DNA from 2 places in the Actinoallomurus oryzae genome. Region 1 is predicted to be linked to the other one. Evidence: riboswitches for the same ligand, from Rfam matches in the RefSeq annotation. Region 1 holds a riboswitch; the other holds the start of a gene.

What was found. Region 1 has a riboswitch for cyclic di-AMP ahead of ABEA10_RS23825 (C40 family peptidase). Riboswitches for the same ligand answer to the same signal wherever they lie in the genome.
Region 2: it holds a riboswitch for cyclic di-AMP, as region 1 does, so the genes downstream of both, ABEA10_RS49150 (CHAP domain-containing protein) here and ABEA10_RS23825 (C40 family peptidase) in region 1, are expected to answer to the same signal.

What each region holds. Positions count from the first base shown of each region.
Region 1 is NZ_BAABHF010000025.1:40,228-43,968, forward strand. It holds gene ABEA10_RS23815 (C40 family peptidase) at 1-890, shown strand, start outside; gene ABEA10_RS23820 (C40 family peptidase) at 925-1,905, shown strand; cyclic di-AMP (ydaO/yuaA leader) riboswitch at 2,219-2,444, shown strand; gene ABEA10_RS23825 (C40 family peptidase) at 2,503-3,024, shown strand; gene ABEA10_RS23830 (basic secretory protein-like protein) at 3,160-3,741, shown strand, end outside.
Region 2 is NZ_BAABHF010000068.1:12,771-16,511, forward strand. It holds gene ABEA10_RS49140 (ArsR/SmtB family transcription factor) at 1-176, opposite strand, end outside; gene ABEA10_RS49145 (cation diffusion facilitator family transporter) at 275-1,171, shown strand; cyclic di-AMP (ydaO/yuaA leader) riboswitch at 1,384-1,527, shown strand; gene ABEA10_RS49150 (CHAP domain-containing protein) at 1,527-2,507, shown strand; gene ABEA10_RS49155 (hypothetical protein) at 2,515-3,660, shown strand; gene ABEA10_RS49160 (C40 family peptidase) at 3,698-3,741, opposite strand, start outside.

The DNA.
Region 1 (3,741 bases):
CCGAAGCAGCGCCGAAGCCGACGCTGAAAGAGAGCCAGGCCAAGCTCAAGAAGCTGAATTCCCAGGTAGACCACCAGGACAACGTCTACAACAAGGCCAAAGAAGAGCGCCAGGCCGCCAAGAAAAAGTACGACGCTCTGCGAAAGTCGGTCGCCGAGGACCAAAAGACCTACGAGCACCTTCGTGAGCGGGTCGCCCAGCTCGCCGCCGCCGCGTACAAGAGCGGCGACTCCGGCGACCTCCCGACCCTCGTGTCGGCGAACAACCCCGAAGACGTGCTCGACCAGATCTCGGTGTTCACCCAGGTAGCGCACAACCGCTCCACCGAGGTCACCCAGTTCCTCAACGCCGCGCAGCTGCTGCAGCGTCAGAAGGCGCAGGCGCAGCAGGCCGCCGCCGACCTCAACGCGAAGCTCAAGTCCGAAAAGTCGCAGCTCGACAAGCTGAAGAAGCAGGCCGCGCAGCAGCAGTCCCTGGTCAACAGGCTCGGCGGCGGCTCCAGCGGCAGCCATGGCGGCACCTACAACGGGCCGGCGTCCGGCCCCGCCCGCCTCGCCCTGGAGTACGCCTACGCCCACAAGGGCGATCCGTACAAGTACGGCGGCGCCGGACCGAACAGCTTCGACTGCTCCGGGCTGGTGATGATGGCCTGGCGTCACGCCGGCGTCAGCCTGCCCCGCGTCGTGCCGGACCAGTACAACGCCACCCGCCGCGTGGCCCGCTCGGACCTCCAGCCCGGCGACCTGGTCTTCTTCGACAACCTGGGCCACGTGGGCCTGTTCGTCGGCAACAACCAGTTCATCCACGCACCGCACACGGGCACGGTCGTTCAAATCGAGAGCCTGAGCGGCTACTACAGCTCGAACTACTACGGCGCGGGCCGTCCGTAGGGAGCTGACAACAGTGGAGATGAAGCGTTCAACCATGTCCAAAACCAGTCGTTGGATCGTCGGTACTGCCGGAGCGGCCGTCCTCGCCGGGCTCGTCCTGCCCGCCGCCCCCGCGGAGGCCAAGCCGACGCCCTCGCTGAGCGCCGCCAAGCAGCAGCTTGCCAAGCTCAACGACCAGGTCGACAAGCTGGCCAACCAGTACAACAAGGCCAAGGAGGACTGGAAGGCCGCGCAGAGCCACCTCAAGGCGCTCAAGTCCTCCGTCACGGTCGAGCAGGCGACGTTCAACCAGCTGCACACCCGGGTCGCTCAGCTCGCCGCGGCGGCGTACAAGGAGGGCGGCGCGGCGGGGGACATCCCCCAGTTCGTGGGGGCCAAGGACCCTGAGGCCGTGCTCGACCAGATGTCGGCCTTCACCAAGGTCTCCAGCAACCGCGCGGCGGAGCTGAACCAGTTCCTGGCGTCCGCGCAGCGGCTGGAGCGGCAGAAGGCGCTGGCGGAGCAGGCGGCCGAGCAGCTCAAGCAGCAGAAGGACCAGGTCGACAAGCAGCGGGCGTCGGCCAATGCGGCCATCAGGAAGCAGTTGGCGCTCATCAACAGGCTCGGGCGCAACATCGACCCGGGCTCGTCCAAGGCCAACTGCTCGATCCTGGCGACCGGCCGCGCCGAAACGGTGCTGAAGTACGCCTGCGCGCAGCTCGGCAAGCCGTACGTCTTCGGTGGCGCCGGCCCGAACTCCTTCGACTGCTCGGGCCTGACGATGATGGCCTACAAGCAGATCGGCATCAACCTCAGCCACTACGTGCCGAACCAGTACAGCGCGAGCCGGCGTGTGGCGAAGGCCGACCTCCAGCCGGGTGACCTGGTCTTCTTCAGCAACAACGACCACATGGGGATGTTCGTCGGCAACGGCAAGTTCATCCAGGCGCCGCACACCGGCGACGTGGTGAAGATCTCCAGCCTCAGTGACGCGTACTACAGCCAGGTGTACTACGGCGGCGGTCGCCTGCTCTGACCGGAACGAACACCACAGGCCCTCCGGCGCGTCAGTGCCCGGAGGGCCTTTTTCGGTCGGGGCGAATTCACCTTAGGTAATTTCTCTCGTACGCTCTGACGGCGAATTTGCGTATTCATAGGTGCCTTGTTAGCGTGCGCCGAGTTATGCGATACGCCCCATGTGTCGCGTGCAGCCGACGTGAGGGAATTCGCCCTTCCTTCGAATGTGTTGTGGAACACATTCCATCGGGTGGATCATCCTCTCGGCTTTCCGAAATGCAGAGATAAGCGGCCGGTCACCGGAGAACCGCCCCGTGAGAGGGCGTGTCAGGCGGCCGCGAGCGCCGAGTCCGCGGGCACGCGGAGCCGGGGACCCACATACGCGCGAAGGGCGCGGATCCCCCGGGGTGAATCGGTGCGTCCTGCGTCATCACAGGCAGACAGCGGTGCGGCGGACAGACCGTGACCGCGGGCCGTGGTGCGGCGGGCGGACCGTAGGGCGACCTCTTCCCAGCCCGAACCCGTCAGCTAACCCGGTAGGCGCACACGGAAGGAGAGCATCCTGTCTCGCACCCCCTCGACCGCTTCGCCGACGCGCGTCCGCCTCGCCGGCGGCATGCTGGCCGCGGGCGCGGTCCTCGCGCCCACGGTCCTGACGGCCTCGACGGCATCCGCCTCATCGGACACCGTCGCCACCGTCACCCCGGTCGCCATCCCCACGGCGGCCGCGAGCACGACGACGAAGCAGACGTCTTGGAGCAAGCGACACAAGGTCGGGCTGACGGCGGTCGCCGTCGCCCGTAAGCAGATCGGCAAGCCGTACCGCTATGGCGGCGACGGCCCGAGCAGCTTCGACTGCTCCGGTCTGGTGCAGTACGTCTACCGCAAGGCCGGAGTGAAGCTCCCGCGCACCGCGGACGCCCAGCACCGGCACGTCAAGCGCCACGTGAAGTTCTCCGACCTCGCCACCGGCGACCTGGTGTACTTCTACGGCGACGGCCACACGGGCATCGTCTCGAAGGTCAAGGGCAGGAAGGTCTACATGATCCACGCCCCCCACTCCGGTACGCACGTCAAGCAGGTGCTGATCAACAGCTACTACCGGGCGCACTTCAACGGCGCCGCCCGCCCGTACTGAGGCACCCGTCCAGGCGACCGCCGGGGCCCGTCCGCGAGGACGCCCCGGCGGTCGCGTACGTTCCGGGTCCGGTGGACGGGTGATGGCGGGTGCCGTCGGCGGGGGCACCCGGTCGCGGCGGCTAGGATCGCGCGCATGCCGGCCAAGGGGAACCTGGACTCGCGTGCGACCGCGCCCGCCATGTTCGCCGGGCTCGCCGGGCTGGCGATCGTGGCCAACCTCCTCGCGGGGGTCGGCTACATCGCGTTCCACGACGGTGAGAGCCGGGCCGCCGCCTCCTCCCGGCCGGTCGCCGGGGCGCCGCCCGCGCCCAGCGCCGCCACGGTGAACTCCCTGCTCCAGCGCCGCTCGCGTGCCGTCCTCGACCGCGACCGCGCCGCCTTCCTCGCCACCGTCGACCCCTCGGGCCAGGCGTTCCGCGCCGGGCAGCGGACGCTGTTCGACAACCTGGCCAAGGTGCCGCTCGCCGTCTGGAAGGAGACCCTGGCCGACACGCGCCCCGCCGTGGCGGCCGACGACGGCTGGACGGCCCGCCTCCGGCTCACCTACCGGCTGCGCGGCTTCGACCGCCGTGACCTCGTCTCCACCGAATACCTCACCTTCGACCGCCGCCCGGGCACGGGCTGGACGATCTCCGGCGACGGCGCGGCGCACGGCCTGCGCGACGACCCGCAGATCTGGAACGGCGGCGGCCTCACCGTCGTCCACGGGCGGCGC
Region 2 (3,741 bases), on a different contig from region 1:
TCCATGCCGACCGCGTCGGCGAGTTCGCCGACCGGGCAGGGGCCCTGGCGGAGCCGGGCCATGATGAGCAGCCGGCTCGGTGTGGCGAGGGCCTGCATCGTCTCGGCGACCGTCTTGGCGGTTTGAAGGTCGATCTGGGCGGCGGGGGTCGTTCGCCCGTCCACGCCGTGTCCCATGACGGCGATGCTACCGCGCGTCAACAGGTGAACAGGTATTCACATATTCTCCTATAATGGCCGGGCACGTCGGAGAGACCCCGGGGAGTCGCCCTGTCATGAGCATGCTGGAGACCGTACGAGACGACGCCGCCGACCGGCGTGCGGCCAACCGCGCCATGGCGGTGTCGGCGGCCGGGCTCGCGATCACCGCGGTGGTCGAACTGGCCCTGGCCTTGGTGACCGGATCGGTCGCCCTGCTCGGTGACGGGCTGCACAACCTGTCCGATGTGTCCACCTCGGCGGTGGTGTTCGCCGGGTTCTGGATCTCACGTCGGCCCCCGACCGCCCGCTATCCGTACGGGTATGAGCGTGCCGAGGACCTGTCCGGGCTGGGCGTGGCGCTGGTGATCTGGCTCAGTGCGCTGTTCGCCGGGTACGAGAGCGTGCGGAAGCTGCTCGACGCGGCGCCCACGAGTCATCCGGCCGTCGGCATGGCCGGTGCGGCCATCGGCATCGTGGGCAACCAGCTGGTGGCCCGCTACAAGCTGAAGGTCGGGCGGCGTATCCGGTCCGCGACATTGATCGCCGACGCCAGGCACTCGTGGCTGGACGCCATCTCCTCCGTCGGAGCGCTGATCGGGCTGGCGCTCGTCGTCGCCGGATACCGGTGGGGCGACCCGATCGCCGGCTTCGCCGTCACATTGTTCATCTGCCATGTCGGCGTGGAGGTCACCCGCGAGATGGTCCACCGCCTGATGGACGGCGTCGACCCCGATGACCTTGACGCCGCCAAGGCCGCGGCCGCGCGGGTGCCCGGAGTGCGGTCGGCCGAGGTCCGCGGACGCTGGATGGGCCGCACGCTGGCGCTCGAGGTCGAGACCGGTCTCGGCGACGGTCTCAACCTCGCCGACGCGGATCGGATCAACGCCTCCGTCGAGGAGAGCGTACGGGCCGCGGTTCCGGCGGCGGGCCTGGTGCACGCCCACGCTCATTCCACGGCCGCGACGGCCTGACCCGCCGAAATCTCCTAACCTCCGTAGGAGCAACTGCGGTGTCACCTCGCACACCGCCTGTTCCTCCGCCCTGCCGCGTACAGGATCCGGACCAGATGAGGGTTCCGTACTGGGCGTTAACGAATGTCGCTTTTGGGGCTGATGTTGTGTTTGATTACGGTCTCTACTACGTTGCGTCGTAGCCGGGCTGTGGCATGTCTTCATCCGAAGGCGGGGCCCGGACGCCTAATCCGGTGGCGCCGCCAGCGTCGTTGGAGCCGGGGACCCATGTCTTTGGGGTGAATCCGCCGTGTGCGGTAGGGCTTCTCCTGGCCCGAACCCGTCAGCTAACCCGGTCGGCGGGTGAGGGAGAGATATGGATCCGGTAGGCCAGAAACTGCTGCACATCGCCAGGGCCGAGCTCGGCTACAGCGAAAAGAGCAGCGGCTACACCAAGTACGGGAACTGGTACGGCGAGCACGTCGCCCACGGCGGCGGCTACGACACCGCGCCGTGGTGTGACATGTTCCTCGCCTGGGCCGCCGACAAGGCGGGCGTCGAGGACTGGACGGGGGAGTTCGCCTCCACGCCCGATCACGCGAGCTGGTTCCAGAAGCACCACGCGTGGGGCCACAAGCCTGAGCCGGGCGCCATCGTGTTCTTCTCCTTCTCGGGCGGCAAGAGCATCGGCGACATCGAACATGTCGGGATCGTGGAGAAGGTCCACGGCGATAAGCTCACCACCATCGAGGCGAACCACAACAACAAGCTCGGACGCGCCGATCGCGACGTCAGCCAGGTCGTCGGCTTCGGCTATCCCGCCAAGGTCAAGGTGAAGGGCAAGCCCGTACCGGGGACGGAGCAGAAGTACCAGCCGAAGCACTCGGCACCGGCGCTGTCGCCGCGGGAGATCGTCGGGGACGTCGGGGCGCAGCAGCAGGTGGCGCAGACTTCTCACGCGGCGCCGGAGCAGCCGTTGGTCGACCAGAGCGGGATGCTGACCGGGTTGCTGGCCGTCGTGGTGTTCGGTACGGCCACGCTGGCGATCGCCAGGTCCAGGGTGAAGGTGCCGGTCCCCGCGTCCGGCGTTCAGCTCCGCAAGCGCGGGAAGCACCACCGCAGGCCGGTGGAGCTCCCCGCCGAGATGACTCCGGCGCACCTCGACGAGGCCGACGTCGGTACGGCGGTGATGCCGGCCTTCACGGCCGAGGCGGCGGCCCAAGCGGAAGATCGCGAGTTCTGGGGGAGGATCTCCGGCCTGGAGGAGGATGAAGAACTGGCGTTCTGGGACTCGATGCACTCGGTGATGGCGAGCGCTCGCCCGTCGGAGCGCGCGTCCGCGATGGCCGGTATGTAGGAGCCGAGTGGGCAGGAAACCGTCCGCCGCGCCGATCCGCGCGGTCCGGCCCCTGGAGGGTGGGTTGCCCCTGCGGACCTTCGAGGAGTACCGGTCCGCGGGGCGGCTCGTCCGCCGGGAGCTGGATGACGCGGAGCGCCTGCGCCGTGAACTTCTCCATGGACGTACGGCACCGCGTCGGTTCCCGCCTGACTTCGCGGGTCGGCTGCTGGCGGTATGGAACGCCTACGTCCTGCAGATGGTCGGGGAGCACTTGCTCGACGCGGTGCGGGTTCGCTCTCTCGGCGCCGTACGCCCCGAGGCGTCGGCTCGGATACTGGCGTTCCTGGGTCCGGCGGGCCGCTGGATGTCCCAGGCCGCCCATGCCGCGGCCGACGCCTCGTACCGGGTCGAAGAGCGGGTGCACCTTCCGGCCGAGCCGCCGGGGTGGCCGAACCGGACGTACGGTCCTTATCCCCTGTCGACCGCGATGGCGGCAGCCCTCCGGGCGGTTCACGCACGGGCCGGCTCCACCCTGGCGGACCATGTCCGGGCGCCGGTCGGGGATGAGGAGGATCTGTTCTGGCTTCGCTGGCTACTCGACAACGCCGCCGCGGCGATCGAGTACACGGAACAGCCGGACCTCGATGAACCGTCATGGTCGGCGATGACCGCCGCCTATCTGCGGTACGCGCTCCGGATGCTGTTCCTCTTCGGCCAGGTCGCCGCGATGCCCGCCCTGCTCGACGCCCGAGACCCCACCACCGTGGTCTCGCTCGTCGCCCGCGGTCCGTCGAGGACCGACATCTGGTCTCTCACCGACCCGGGTCGGCGCACACTGTGGCGCTCACGTCCATCGGCGCGCGCGGCGGTCGAGAAGATGTGGGCCGCGAACCCGCGGCCGGGGGCGACCGTCCGGGTGCAGGCGCAGATCGACGCGGCGTTCCGGACGGGCGCGATCGTCTTCGCCACCGACCGGACCGGCGAGCGGCTCGGATGCCTCTACCGGTGTCCCTGGCCGGCGGTGTACGAGGTGCGCAGGCCCGTCACGATCGGCGGCACCCACCTGCTGCCGATGGAGCACTTCACCTTCGACGCGCTCGGCGAGGGGCATGGCCAAGGGGGCCGGATCGTCGTGTCGGTGTTCGTACCCGCCGACGCCGCGGTCGGATGAGGCAAGCCGGCTTGCCGGGCCATCTGTGCGAGATCTGTCAGGGCCGGCTGGCGCCCACGTAGTGCGAGACGTACCAGGGGT